DNA from 3 places in the Streptomyces sp. NBC_01298 genome. Region 3 is predicted to be linked to each of the others. Evidence: riboswitches for the same ligand, from Rfam matches in the RefSeq annotation. Region 3 holds a riboswitch; each other region holds the start of a gene.
The links. Region 3 has a riboswitch for cyclic di-AMP ahead of OG730_RS06215 (LysM peptidoglycan-binding domain-containing M23 family metallopeptidase). Riboswitches for the same ligand answer to the same signal wherever they lie in the genome.
Positions count from the first base shown of each region.

Region 1 (4,743 bases), 4.2 Mb from region 3:
CTGCCTGGGCGCCCCGCTCGCCCGGCTCGAAGGGCAGACCGCCCTCGCGACCCTGCTGACGCGGCTGCCCGATCTGGAACTCGCCGTGGCACCCGAAGAGCTGCGCTGGCGCGGTGGGCTCATCATGCGGGGGCTGCGGACGCTGCCGGTCCGCTTCAGCGCCGAATCGAAGGCCCAAAACACCTGAAACCGGCCTGATCTGAAGTCAGTTCACCGCCCAAACTTGTGACAGGCGTTCGAAGGCCGCTAGGTTCTGCCGTTACCCCGCCGTTATGCGAAAGGTGCAGCCTCATGCGTTCCGGGAACGGCCGCCACAGACGCCCCCGACAAGTGCCCGCACTTGTCGTCACCGCCGGAGTCACCGGCACCGCGCTCGCCCTGCCGCTGCTCGCCGCCACGGGCGCGAGCGCGGCGGAGACCTCCACATGGGACAAGGTCGCCGAATGCGAGAGCGGCGGCACGTGGAGTGCCAACTTCGGCGGCGGCGCGTACGGCGGGCTGCAGTTCACCCAGGAGCAGTGGAAGAGGGCCGGCGGGCTCGACTTCGCCGAGCGCGCCGACCTGGCCAGCCGCTCCCAGCAGATCGCGGTCGCCGAGCGCGTGCTGGCTTCCCAGGGCCCCCAGGCGTGGCCGCTGTGCGGAGTGCCGGCCGGCCTGACCCAGGACGCGCCCGCCGCCGAGGTGGACCCGGGCCTGCCCAGCGGTTCCGGATCCGCCTCCCCGGCCCCCTCCCGCCCGGACGAGGCCGTGCCGCACGCCGGCTCGGGCAAGCCGTCAACGGACTTCGGGGCCCCCACGCCGAAGACCCCGGCTCCCGAGGCCCCGTCGGCCTCGGCGCGGCCCGACTACCCGATCGGCGTGCCCGGCGAACTGCCCGTCATGCCCGCGCCGGACCTGGAGACGCCCCCGGGACTCCCGGGCGACCCGACGGTTCCCACGAGCCCGGTGGACCCCACCGCCCCAGTGGCGCCGCCGTCCGGGGACCCGACCGCTCCGGTCGGCCCCACCGCGCCGGTGGCTCCGCCGTCGGGGGACCCGACGGCTCCGGTGTCCCCGTCCGACCCGTCCGACCCGTCCGACCCGTCCAACCCGGGTGACCCGACGAACCCCGGGGACGCGGCGAACCCGACCAACCCGGGGAACTCCGCGAACCCGTCAAATCCGGTCAACCCGGTTGATCCCACAGCCCCGACGGCTCCGGCCGCACCCGGCGCGTCCACCGCTCCGGGCGCGACGCCGACCCCCGGTGCGGCCTCCGGTTCGGCTTCCGGTTCGACCGAGGGCGGCGGCAAGCACCGCGGCCCGGCCGCGGTCGAGACGGCCTCCGGGTCTGATGCCGCGTCGGAGTCCACGTACACCGTGAAGGCGGGCGACAGCCTCATCGAGATCGCGGACGCCAACGGAGTGAAGGGTGGCTGGAAGGGTCTCTACGAGGCCAACGAGCAGGTCATCGGCGGCGATGCGGACCTGATCAAGCCCGGCCAGAATCTGGATCTAACGCACCAATAGGGGCACTTAAGCCGCCCGGAACCAGCTGATTGTCCGTTTTCTGTAAGTGAGACATGTGTCTCTTCAGGTCAACTGGCGTGTCCGGCCCGGAGGGTTCCGCAAACCCCGCCCTCACCTGCGCAAACGTCCTTCCGGGGAGCGCAAGTAGGCACCGTTTTCCCCCGATGTTGCTCGTTGAACATCGGGGGGAGACCTGTCTACCTTCTGAATCGCTCGCCACCGCGGGCTCCTTCGACCGCATCGCCGAATCCTGCCGGCGGACGGAGGGAACACTCGTCGCGTAAAGCGCCGAAGGCAGGAGCGGGGGAACCAAGGTAGGCGCCGGTAGCGGCCGTTGAGAGACGGTCACAACGCCGGCTAGGGGTTAAGACGAGCGCTAGGTCGCTCGGCCGGGCACTCACTCGCCCGAACCCGACAGCTCACCTCGTAGGCGTCGGTGAGGAGAACTCCATGCTGCTTTCGGGCAAGGGCAAGCACCGTCGCGGTTCCAAGGCCGTCCGCATCGTCACCCTCGCCGGTGTCGCCGGTGTCACCGTGGCCGCGCCGCTGATGGCCGCGGGCACCGCTTCCGCCGCGACCGGCGCCGAGTGGGACCGGGTCGCCTCCTGCGAGTCCGGCGGCAACTGGTCCATCAACACGGGCAACGGCTACTACGGCGGCCTGCAGTTCTCGTCCTCCACCTGGGCCGCGTACGGCGGCAAGGCGTACGCCGCGCAGGCCAACCAGGCCTCCAAGGGCCAGCAGATAGCCATCGCCGAGAAGGTCCTCAAGGGCCAGGGCAAGGGCGCCTGGCCGTCCTGCGGCGTCGGCCTGTCGAACTCCTCCTACACCGGCGGCGGCTCGGGGACGACCACCCCCTCCAAGCCGAAGACGCAGCCGAAGCCGGCCGCGCCGAAGACGAAGCCGAAGACCGAGGCTCCGAAGAAGGAGACCAAGCGCGTCGAGGCTCCGACGACCCGCTCCGAGCGTCCGGCCGCCGCGCCGAAGACGGGCAACGGCTCCTACGAGGTCAAGTCCGGCGACACGCTGGGCGCGATCGCCGACGCGAACAACGTGTCCGGTGGCTGGGAGAAGCTCTTCGAGCTCAACAAGGAGATCGTGTCGGACGCGAACCTGATCTACCCCGGCCAGAAGCTGAACCTCAGCTGAAAGCCGTGAGAACGCTCGCGGCCGCTTTCGCGACGCGCAGTAGTTCCACCGCGTAGTTCCACCAGCGATTCCACCGCCCGGCGCGTAACCCCCTTCGCGCCGGGCGGTGCTGTGTGCGGATGTCCCCGGTCTGACGGAGCCTCCGAAAGGCCGATGATCAAGGGTCCTATGTCCTGTAAGAGGGGCATTCAGGCCCTTTTTCGTCCCAGCCCCCGGGCGGTCGGCTGGCCGAGTGCCCGGAGGCGGTTAGGCTCTAAGCGGCAAGGCCATCCCACGGCCTGACACGCCACCGCACACCCAGCGTCACATCCCAGAAGGAGATGCTCGTGCCGTCCATCGACGTCGTCGTAGCCCGGGAAATCCTGGACTCCCGAGGCAACCCCACGGTCGAGGTCGAGGTGGGCCTCGACGATGGCAGCACCGGCCGTGCTGCAGTCCCGTCCGGCGCCTCCACCGGAGCGTTCGAAGCCGTAGAGCTCCGTGACGGTGACCCCAACCGTTACTTCGGCAAGGGCGTAGAGAAGGCCGTCCTCGCCGTCATCGAGCAGCTCGGCCCGGAGCTCGTCGGCTACGACGCCACCGAGCAGCGCCTGATCGACCAGGCGATGATCGACCTGGACGCCACCGAGAACAAGGGCTCCCTCGGCGCCAACGCCATCCTGGGCGTCTCCCTCGCCGTCGCGCACGCCGCGTCCGAGGCCTCGGACCTCCCGCTGTTCCGCTACCTCGGCGGCCCGAACGCGCACCTGCTGCCCGTTCCGATGATGAACATCCTGAACGGTGGGTCGCACGCCGACTCCAACGTCGACATCCAGGAGTTCATGATCGCCCCGATCGGCGCGGAGTCCTTCTCCGAGGCCCTTCGCTGGGGTGCCGAGGTCTACCACACCCTCAAGAAGGTCCTGCACACCAAGGGCCTCTCCACCGGTCTCGGCGACGAGGGCGGCTTCGCGCCGAACCTCGAGTCGAACCGCGCCGCGCTTGACCTCATCGTCGAGGCCATCAAGCAGGCCGGCTACGTCCCGGGCACCCAGATCGCGCTCGCGCTCGACGTCGCCGCGTCCGAGTTCTACAAGGACGGCAACTACGAGTTCGAGGGCAAGTCCCGCTCGGCCGCCGAGATGACCGACTACTACGCCGAGCTCGTCGAGGCGTACCCGCTGGTCTCCATCGAGGACCCGCTGTTCGAGGACGACTGGGCCGGCTGGAAGACCCTCACCGACCGCCTGGGCTCCAAGGTCCAGATCGTCGGCGACGACCTCTTCGTCACCAACCCCGAGCGTCTCGCCCGCGGCATCGAAGAGGGCTCGGCGAACGCCCTGCTCGTCAAGGTGAACCAGATCGGTTCGCTGACCGAGACCCTGGACGCCGTCGAGATGGCCCAGCGCAACGGTTTCAAGTGCATGATGTCGCACCGTTCCGGTGAGACCGAGGACGTCACGATCGCCGACCTCGCGGTCGCCGTGAACTGCGGCCAGATCAAGACCGGCGCCCCGGCCCGCTCGGACCGCGTCGCCAAGTACAACCAGCTGCTGCGCATCGAGGAGATCCTCGACGACGCCGCGGTGTACGCCGGCCGCAGCGCCTTCCCGCGCTTCAAGGGCTGAACACCCTGATCGGTCCTTAGGGGCGCAAGCCTCCCTACGTCCCCGCACTCGGTCCCGTACCGTGTGCGGGGACGTAGTGCGTCGTGCGCATATAGGGGAGGCGGATCAATGGCCGGGAACCGGGACCGGTTCGCCACGTTCTCGACCGCGACCAGGCTCAAGCAGCTCGGTGAGCGGACCGCGGCACACGTGTACCGCTCGCAGTCCCGCCGGCAGGTCCGCCGCAGCCGGCTCACCGGCCGGGCCGCCCTGCTCGTGCTCGTCCTCTGTACCCTGGTCGTCGCCCTCGCGTATCCGATGCGCCAGTACGTCTCCCAGCGCTCGGAGATCGCGCAGCAGCAGAAGGAGGCCGTCTCCGCGCGGGACCGGCTGGAACGGCTGCGCGACGAGAAGGCCCGCTGGCAGGACAACGCGTACGCCGAGCAGCAGGCGCGCAAGCACCTGCACTTCGTCCGGCCGGGTGAGGTCAGCTACATCA
Region 1 covers NZ_CP108414.1:5,538,430-5,543,172, forward strand. The annotation lists gene OG730_RS25265 (cytochrome P450 family protein) at 1-187, shown strand, start outside; gene OG730_RS25270 (LysM peptidoglycan-binding domain-containing protein) at 331-1,509, shown strand; cyclic di-AMP (ydaO/yuaA leader) riboswitch at 1,786-1,957, shown strand; gene OG730_RS25275 (transglycosylase family protein) at 1,960-2,658, shown strand; gene eno (phosphopyruvate hydratase) at 2,979-4,265, shown strand; gene OG730_RS25285 (FtsB family cell division protein) at 4,374-4,743, shown strand, end outside.
Region 1: it holds a riboswitch for cyclic di-AMP, as region 3 does, so the genes downstream of both, OG730_RS25275 (transglycosylase family protein) here and OG730_RS06215 (LysM peptidoglycan-binding domain-containing M23 family metallopeptidase) in region 3, are expected to answer to the same signal.

Region 2 (4,743 bases), 1.2 Mb from region 3:
GGAGAACCAGCGCGACGTCGTCAAGAACGAGCGCCGCCAGCGGTACGACAACGTCCCGTACGGCACGGCCTTCGAGAGGCTGACGGCCCTGGCCTACCCGGAGGGCCACCCGTACCACCACACCCCGATCGGGTCCATGGCCGATCTGGACGCCGCGTCCCTGGAGGACGCGCGCGCGTTCTTCCGTACGTACTACGCGCCCAACAACGCGGTGCTCTCGGTCGTCGGCGACATCGACCCCGAGAAGACGCTCGCCTGGGTGGAGAAGTACTTCGGCACCATCCCCGGCCACGACGGCAAGCAGCCGCCGCGCGACGGTTCGCTGCCCGAGATCATGGGCGGGCAGCTGCGCGAGGAGATCGTCGAGGAGGTCCCGGCCCGCGCGCTGATGGCGGCCTACCGCCTCCCGCACGACGGCACCCGCGAGTGCGACGCCGCCGACGTGGCGCTGACCGTCCTGGGCAGCGGCGAGTCCTCCCGCCTGCACAACCGGCTGGTGCGCCGTGACCAGAGCGCCGTGGCGGCCGGCTTCGGCATGCTGCGCCTCGCCGGCGCGCCCTCGCTGGGCTGGCTGGACGTCAAGACCTCCAGCGGGGTCGAGGTGCCCGCCATCGAGGCGGCCGTGGACGAGGAGCTCGCGCGGTTCGCCGCCGAGGGCCCGACGGCCGAGGAGATGGAGCGGGCGCAGGCCCAGCTGGAGCGCGAGTGGCTGGACCGGCTGAGCACGGTGGCGGGCCGCGCCGACGAACTGTGCCGCTTCGCGGTGCTGTTCGGCGACCCGCAGCTGGCGCTGACCGCCGTCCAGCGCGTCCTCGACATCACCGCCGAGGAGGTGCAGGCCGTGGCCGCGGCCCGACTGCGCCCCGACAACCGGGCGGTGCTCGTCTACGAGCCGATCGCGGCCGATGACAGCGACGACACCGAAGAGACCGACGCGAGCGACCAGAACGAGGGGGCGGAGCAGTGAGCGACACCGCAGCCGACACCGCAGCCGTCACGATGACCTTCCACCCGCGCCCCGAGGCCGGCGAGCCGCAGCCGTGGGCCTTCCCGGCCCCCGAGCGCGGGGTACTGGCCAACGGCCTGACCCTGCTGCGCTGCCAGCGCCCGGGCCAGCAGGTCGTCGCGGTCGAGATCAACCTCGCCGCCCCGCTCGACGCGGAGCCCGAGGGCCTCGACGGCGTGGCCACGATCATGGTCCGCGCCCTGTCGGAGGGCACCGACAAGCGCTCCGCCGAGGAGTTCGCCGCCGAGCTGGAGCGCTGCGGCGCCACCCTCGACGCGCACGCCGACCACCCCGGCCTGCGGGTCTCCCTGGAGGTCCCGGCCTCCCGCCTGCACAAGGCGCTGGGGCTGGTCGCCGAGGCCCTGCGCGCGCCGGCCTTCGCCGACTCCGAGGTCGACCGCCTGGTGCGCAACCGGCTCGACGAGATCCCGCACGAGAGCGCCAACCCGCAGCGCCGCGCCGCCAAGCAGCTCTCGAAGGAGCTGTTCCCGGCCACCCTGCGGATGTCGCGCCCGCGTCAGGGAACCGAGGAGACGGTCGCCCGCATCGACTCCGCGGCCGTACGCGCCTTCTACGAGGCCCACGTGCGCCCCGCGACCGCCACCGCGGTGGTCGTGGGCGACCTGACCGGCATCGACCTGGACGAGGTCCTGGCCGACACCCTGGGCGCGTGGACCGGTGACACCACCGCCCCGCGCCCGGTCACGCCGATCACCGCCGACGACACGGGCCGCGTGGTCATCGTGGACCGGCCCGGCGCGGTCCAGACGCAGCTGCTGATCGGCCGCATCGGGGCGGACCGGCACGACCGGGTGTGGGCGCCCCAGGTGCTCGGCACGTACTGCCTGGGCGGCACGCTCACCTCCCGGCTGGACAAGGTGCTGCGCGAGGAGAAGGGGTACACGTACGGCGTGCGCGCCTTCGGCCAGGTGCTGCGCTCCACCGCCGACGGCAAGGGCGCCTCGATGCTCGCCATCAGCGGCTCGGTGGACACCCCGAACACCGGCCCGGCCCTGGACGACCTCTGGACGGTGCTGCGCACCCTCGCGCAGGGCGGCCTGACCGACGCCGAACGGGACGTGGCCGTGCAGAACTTGGTGGGGGTGGCCCCGCTGAAGTTCGAGACGGCCGCCTCCGTCGCAGGCACGCTCGCCGACCAGGTCGAGCAGGAGCTTCCGGACGACTACCAGGCGCGGTTGTACGCGCGGCTGGCCGAAACGGGGACGGTGGAGGCCACTTCGGCGGTCGTCAGCGCCTTCCCGGTGGACCGTCTGGTCACGGTCCTGGTCGGGGACGCCTCGCTGATCGAGGAGCCGGTACGGGCCCTCGGGATCGGTGAAGTGACCGTGGTCGCCAACTGATCGTCAGTTGGTCTCCGGCGGGCCGTCAACTGGCCCGCCGCGGAAGGGCTCCGGCGGCTTGTCCGCCGGGGCCCTTTTTGTACTTCTTGTCCCTTTCTTGGTGTTGTTGCTTTTATGTGGTGTGGCGTACGCAACAAAAGGGCGCGTCTGTTTGGCGATCGACTGATGATCCGCTTAGCGTCGGCCGTGCTGTCCGTCAGTTGTAACCGCCGCGTCCGCGGCACCGGGCAGCGATCGCCGAGTCCCCGTCAGGCGCGAGCCTGGGGAGCCGGGGACCCACTTGTGTCCCTGGGGTGAATCGGACCGCCTCGCAAGAGGGGGCCCGTAGGAGACCTTCCTGCTCCGAACCCGTCAGCTAACCCGGTAGGCGAGAGGGAAGGAAAGGATCAACCCCTTCATGGCGTTTGGCAGTAGTGCCGCCGGCAAGCACCGTGGTTCGAGCCGTCTGAGCCGCAAGACCGCCGGCTACGCCGGCATAGCCGCCCTCGCCGCCACCGGCGTCGTTGGCTCCCTGGCCGGTCCCGCGTTCGCCGCGGACACGTCCCCCTCCGTGGAGGACACCGGCGCCCTGAACACCATCGTCGTGGCCGACGAGCTCGCCGGTGACGTAGAGGCCCAGGCCGAGTCCCAGCAGCGGGCCGCCGAGGCCGCCGCCGCCAAGGCGCAGGCCGAGGCCGACGCCCGCCAGCGGGCCGCCGAGGCCAAGGCGAAGGCCGAAGCCCAGGCCAAGGCCGAGCGCGAGGCCGCCGAGCGCGCCGCCCGCGAAGAGGAGCGCAAGCGCCTCAACACCTTCGTTTCGCCGATCGACGGCTCCTACGTCAGCACGCAGTACCACGCGGGCGGCGGCATGTGGTCCTCCGGCAGCCACACCGGCATCGACTTCCACGCCTCCTCCGGCACTTCCGTGCACGCGGTCGGCCTGGGCACCGTGGTCGAGGCGGGCTGGGGCGGCGCGTACGGCAACAACGTCGTCATCAAGCACGCCGACGGCACGTACACCCAGTACGGCCACATGTCCTCGCTGAGCGTCCGGGTCGGCCAGCAGGTCACCCCGGGCCAGCAGATCGGCCTGTCGGGCTCCACCGGCAACTCCAGCGGACCGCACCTGCACTTCGAGGCCCGCACCGGCGCCGACTACGGTTCGGACATCAACCCGCTCACGTACCTGCGCTCGCACGGCGTCAGCGTCTGACCGCTCGACCCACCGCACGTCTTCCGCGAAGGCCCCGGCTCTCTGAGAGCCGGGGCCTTCGTCGTGTTTCGCGCTCCGCATTGTGTGAATGTTTCGTATTTCCGGCCGTCCTCGGAAATTATCGTGTGTTGCAATAGAGTCGCAACGCGCACAGCCATACGAAAAAGGCGGAGGTCCGGTCTTGCGTATTCCCGCGCACACGGTATGCACAGCGATCCGCGACGACATCGTCTCCGGGGTGTTCGGGCCCGGCGCCCGGCTGACCGAGGAAGTGCTGGCCCGCAGGTACGGAGTCTCGCGCGTTCCGGTGCGCGAGGCGCTGCGCACGCTGGAGTCCGAGGGGTTCGTGACCACCCGCCGGCATGCCGGTGCCTGCGTGGCCGAGCCGACCGAGCAGGAGGCGGCCGACCTCCTGGAGCTGCGGATGCTCCTGGAGCCCCTCGCGGCCGCCCGGGCGGCCAGGCGGCGCAGCGAGGCCCACCTCAAGGTGCTGCGCGGACTGGTCAGGCTGGGCCAGGAGCGCGCCAGGAGGGGCCAGGGGGAGGATCTGCGCTCCCTGGGCGGCTGGTTCCACGAGACGCTCTCCCAGGCCTCGGGCAGCCCCGGGCTCATCGCCCTGCTCACCCAGATGCGCCACAAGGTGGCCTGGATGTACGTGGTGGAGTCCCCGGTGCGGCCCGTGGAGTCCTGGGTGGAGCACGGCGCGATCGTGGACGCGGTGGCCCGGGGCGACGCGGAGCGGGCCCGGATGCTGATGGCGGCGCACGTGGACCGCGCGGCGGGGGCGCACCGAATGCGCGTGAGGACTTTGCAACCTGCCGTAAACACGGCGAGCGTTCCGCATTAACAAACGCCGTATACAAAGAGGGGATATCCGGGCCGGTAATTAGCGCCCCGGGCCCATTTGTAATTCCCCGCGCCCCGGGCCCCATTGTGCCGCCGGAATTCGGGCCGCCGCGATGGGCTGTTCCGAAAGGGCCGAGCGGAGCCGGCCGGCCGGCTGGATCCCCGCACGGAAAGCAGCGAAGCCGTTGCCCTCGACCTCGTGGGTCGGGGGCAACGGCTCCGCCGTGCAAGTCCAGCAAGTCCTGCGGGTCGAACCCGAAGGGTCAGACGGTCTCGGGGAGCTCCTCGAGGCCCTCGGCGACCAGCTTCGCGAGGCGGTCCAGCGCGGCCTCGGCGCC
Region 2 covers NZ_CP108414.1:2,553,878-2,558,620, reverse strand. The annotation lists gene OG730_RS11535 (M16 family metallopeptidase) at 1-967, shown strand, start outside; gene OG730_RS11530 (M16 family metallopeptidase) at 1,000-2,367, shown strand; cyclic di-AMP (ydaO/yuaA leader) riboswitch at 2,593-2,752, shown strand; gene OG730_RS11525 (M23 family metallopeptidase) at 2,765-3,559, shown strand; gene OG730_RS11520 (GntR family transcriptional regulator) at 3,741-4,406, shown strand; gene OG730_RS11515 (HPr family phosphocarrier protein) at 4,669-4,743, opposite strand, start outside.
Region 2: it holds a riboswitch for cyclic di-AMP, as region 3 does, so the genes downstream of both, OG730_RS11525 (M23 family metallopeptidase) here and OG730_RS06215 (LysM peptidoglycan-binding domain-containing M23 family metallopeptidase) in region 3, are expected to answer to the same signal.

Region 3 (4,743 bases):
CCGGTACGCCACCGGGCGCCCCAGGGTCCTCTACTGCGACCACGCCTTCCACGGGCTCACCACGGGCTCGCTCTCGGTCAACGGCGAGGCCGGCTTCCGCGAGGGGTTCGCGCCGCTGCTGCCGGACACCGCGATCGCGCTCGGGGACCTGGACGCGCTGGAGCGGGAGCTGAAGAAGGGGGACGTGGCGGCCCTCGTCGTCGAGCCGATCCAGGGCAAGGGGGTGCTCGCCGCGCCGCCCGGCTTCCTGCTCGCCGCGCAGGAGCTCCTGCACCGGCGGGAGGCGCTGCTGATCGCGGACGAGGTGCAGACCGGCCTCGGACGGACCGGCGACTTCTACGCCTACCAGCACGAGCCCGGAGTCGAACCGGACCTGGTCTGCGTGGCCAAGGCCCTCTCCGGCGGCTACGTGCCGGTCGGCGCGACCCTGGGCAAGGACTGGATCTTCAAGAAGGTCTACTCATCCATGGACCGGGTGCTCGTCCACTCCGCCAGCTTCGGCTCCAACGCGCAGGCGATGGCGGCCGGGCTCGCCGTCCTCTCCGTCATGGAGGACGAACAGGTGGTGGCCCGGGCCCGCGCGATGGGCGACCTGCTGCGCGGGCGGCTCGCCGCGCTCGTGGACGAGTACGAACTCCTCCACGAGGTACGGGGACGCGGGCTGATGATCGGCATCGAGTTCGGCCGGCCGTCCTCGCTGGGCCTGCGGAGCCGCTGGACCATGCTGCAGGCGGCGCGCAAGGGGCTGTTCGCGCAGATGGTCGTGGTGCCCCTGCTGCAGAAGCACCGGATCCTCACGCAGGTCTCCGGGGATCACCTGGAAGTGATCAAACTGATCCCGCCGCTGATCGTGGACGAGGCGGACGTCGACCGGTTCGTCGGCGCCTTCCGGGCGGTCATGGACGAGGCCCACGGCGGCGGCGCGCTGATGTGGGACTTCGGCCGGACGCTGGTGAAGCAGGCCGTCGCCAACCGCTGAGCCGCGGCCGGGCGGCGAGCCGGCGGCCGTACGGCGAGCCGGCGGCTCGGCGGGCGACGGCCCACCTCGTGGGCGTCAGTCCAGCAGCCGGTCGCGGAGCCTGCCGAGGGTCTCGGGCGCGAGCCCGAGGCCCTCGGCCAGGTAGCGCTCCACACCGCCCCACTCCTCGTCGATGGTGTCGAAGGCCGTGGTCAGATACGGGGCGCGGGCGTCGAAGAGCGGGGCGAGCAGCTCCATCACCTCGGGGGCGCGGGCCTCGGGCGCGTCGCTGCCCCGGCGGACCCGGTAGCGGTTGTGCGGGGCGTTCGACTCCAGGTAGTCCGCGAGGATCGCCTCCCGCTCCACGCCCAGCGCGAGCAGGGTGACGGCGATCGACAGGCCGGCCCGGTCCTTCCCGGCGGCGCAGTGCATGAGGGCCGGGACGCTGTCCTCGGCGAGCGCGTGCACCACCCGGCTGTGCTCGGCGGTACGGGCACGGATCATCTGCCGGTACGAACCGGACATCCGCGCGGCGGCCCTGCCCTCGCCCAGGAGCTCGCGGAGCTGCGCCAGCTCCCCTTCGCGGACCATCTTCCAGAACTCCCCGCCGGCGGCCGGATCCGAAAGCGGAATGCCGACGTTGCGCACCCCGGGCAGCTCCACGTCCGGACCCTCCAGCGCGTGGTCGGCTCCGTTGCGGAAGTCGAAGACGGTGTGCAGCCCGAGCGACCCGAGGAACTGCGCGTCGCTTTCGGTGGCATGCGCTAGATGTCCGCTTCGGAACAGTCGTCCCGACTTGACCCTCCGGCCGTCCGTGGTCGGCAACCCGCCCACGTCGCGGAAGTTGCGCACTCCGGTCAGCGCCGGCTCCTCGTGCGGACTCTGGGGTATCGGCTGGGTCACCGGGCTCCTCCGTGTGGTCGTCGTTGATGGTGTCCGAATTACGCCGGTTGTGGACAACTTGCCATAACGAGAGGCGAGATCGGACATGCCCCCGTGAGCCAGATCATACGGTGACGTTGAGTGGCTGATCGCGAATGGTGAATTGCCTTGCTGGGGCGGCTGTTGGGGGTGCGGAATGGACGCAGGGTGACCGGAATTCCGGCGGCCCGTCATCTTCAAGATTCTATTGGGGAATTCATGACTTGTTCCGTGCGGCCGTGCTCGATTACGTTCGCGATCGATCCGGACGGACCGCCTAATCCTGCCGCCGACCGGAAACCGCACCCGACTATTCACGCGCGCGGCAGGAGCGGGGGAACCAGGTAAGCCGCTGTTCCGGATCTCCGGTTGAGATCTTTACAACGGGACAGCTCGGGGTGAAGCCGTACATGTGCTGTTCACCGGCACTGAGGCGGCCGGACATCTCCAGTCCGAACCCGACAGCTCACCTCGCAGGCGTCGGAGAGGAATTCGCCATGCACGGAACGGGTAAGCGCCGCCGTCCCAAGTCCCGCTCGATATCCCGCGGATTCGCCGCCGCCGGCACCGGTGGCGCGGCCCTCGCGCTGCCGCTGCTCGGGGCCACCGGCGCCCACGCCGCGGGCGTCCCGGCCGCGGCGCCCGCCGTCGCTCCGGCCCTGGCCGCGCAGGTGCCCGCCTCGCTCCAGGCCGCCCCGGCCGCCGCGCAGAGCGCCCCCACGGTCTACACCGTGGTGCCGGGCGACTACCTTTCCAAGATCGCCGAGCGCCAGCACCTCACCGGTGGCTGGGAGCAGCTCTACGCGGACAACCTCGAGGCCGTCGGCACCGACCCGTCGCTGATCCACCCGGGCCTGGAGCTCACGCTCGGCGCGAAGGGCGCGGCTCCGGCCGCGACCGCCGACTCCGCGCCGGCCGAAACGCCGAAGCCGGCCAAGAAGTCCGCTTCGTTCGGTTCTTCCACTTCTGGCGATTCGTCGGATTCCTCCGACGGGGCGGGTTCCTCCGACGAGGCGGCCGCTCCCCAGGACGCCGCCCCCGAGGCTCCCGCCGAGCAGCAGGGCGGTTCCACGTCCACCGGCTTCGTCGCCCCGGTCGGCGGCGGCACCTCCACCGCGTACAAGACCGCCGGCTCCATGTGGTCCAGCGGCTACCACACCGGTGTGGACTTCTCCGCGAGCACCGGCACCACCGTCAAGGCGGTCGGCGCGGGCACCGTGGTCTCGGCCGGCTGGGGCGGCGCGTACGGCAACGAGGTCGTCGTCCGGCACGCCGACGGCAAGTACAGCCAGTACGCGCACCTCTCCCAGCTCTCCGTCTCGTCCGGCCAGAGCGTCACCGCCGGGCAGACCCTCGGCCTCTCCGGCGCCACGGGCAACGTGACCGGCCCGCACCTGCACTTCGAGATCCGCACCGGGCCCTCGTACGGCTCGGACATCGACCCAATGGCCTACCTGCGGTCCAAGGGCGTCAGCATCTGAGGCCGAGGCGCTGTCGGAGGTGCCGGTTAGGCTGCGCGTTCCGGCACGGGACGGGACGGGCGTGGCATGAAGGTCAGCGCAAGGGAGCTCAACCGCTCCACCCTCGCACGGCAGTTGCTGCTGCGGCGCGAGGTGATGGGCGTCGGCGACGCGGTCCGCAGGGTGGTCGCCCTGCAGGCGCAGCACGCGGCCTCGCCCTACCTCGCGCTGTGGAACCGGCTCGCCGGTTTCGACCCGGCGGACCTCGACGCGGCCTTCACGGGGCGCGAGGTCCTCAAGTCGACGCTGATGCGGCTGACCCTGCACGCCGTGCACGCGCGGGACTACCCGGTCTTCCGGGAGGCCGTGCAGCCGTCCGTACGGGCCGCCCGGCTCGGGACCCGCTTCACGGACTCGGGGCTGACGGCCGAGGACGCCGACCTCCTCGTGCCGGAACTGCTGGACTTCGCCGACCGGCCCCGTACGACGGCGGAGTGCGAGGCCTGGCTCGGACACCGGCTGGGGGCCGCGCCGCGGCCAGGAGCGTGGTGGGGGCTGCGGCAGTACGCACCGCTGCTGCACGCGCCCACCGCCGCGCCGTGGTCGTTCGGGGAGCGTCCGTCGTACGTCGCACCCCCGAGCCGGCCGCGCACCGTACCGGCGGACCCGGAGGCGGCGGAGGAGTCCCTGCGGACGCTGGTCCTGCGCTACCTGGAGGGGTTCGGGCCGGCGTCGGCGGCGGACGTGGCGCAGTTCTCCCTGGTCCCGCGGTCCAGGGTCCGCCAGGCCCTGCGCGCGCTGGAGCCGGCCGGCGGGCTCGTCCGGCTGACGGGGCCGGACGGCGAGGAGCTGTTCGACGTCCAGGGCGCGCCGATTCCGGAGGAGGACACACCGGCGCCGCCCCGGCTGATGGCCATGTGGGACAGCGTGCTGCTGGCCTACGCCGACCGGAGCCGCATCGTTCCGCCGGCGTACCGCAAGCTCGTCGCGCGGATGAACGGCGACACCCTGGCGACCCTGCTGGTCGACGGCCACGTCGCCGGCGTGTGGCGGCCGTCCGGCGCCGGCATCGAGGCCACCGCCTTCCACCCGCTGCCGGAGGAGGTCTGGGAGGCCCTCGCCGGCGAGGCCCGGGCGCTGACGGCCTTCCTGGCCGACCGCGAACCGGAGGTCTACCGGCGGTACGGCCACTGGTGGAACAAACTACCGAGCGCCGAGACCCGGCTGCTCGCCTGAACCGTGGGGCCGGGACCGGAGGGGGGTCCCGGTCCCACAGATCCCCTCGCACAGAGCCGCGGCCCCGGAGGGCCCGAGGGGGGCAGGGCGCAGTCGACCCGATTCCCTAGGACGGGCGGCACGGTGGATCGTACGGTTTGCCGGGCAGGTAGCGCCTCCATTCCTCCG
Region 3 covers NZ_CP108414.1:1,350,702-1,355,444, reverse strand. The annotation lists gene OG730_RS06225 (aspartate aminotransferase family protein) at 1-979, shown strand, start outside; gene OG730_RS06220 (tyrosine-protein phosphatase) at 1,055-1,861, opposite strand; cyclic di-AMP (ydaO/yuaA leader) riboswitch at 2,177-2,374, shown strand; gene OG730_RS06215 (LysM peptidoglycan-binding domain-containing M23 family metallopeptidase) at 2,377-3,360, shown strand; gene OG730_RS06210 (winged helix DNA-binding domain-containing protein) at 3,427-4,575, shown strand; gene OG730_RS06205 (caspase, EACC1-associated type) at 4,682-4,743, opposite strand, start outside.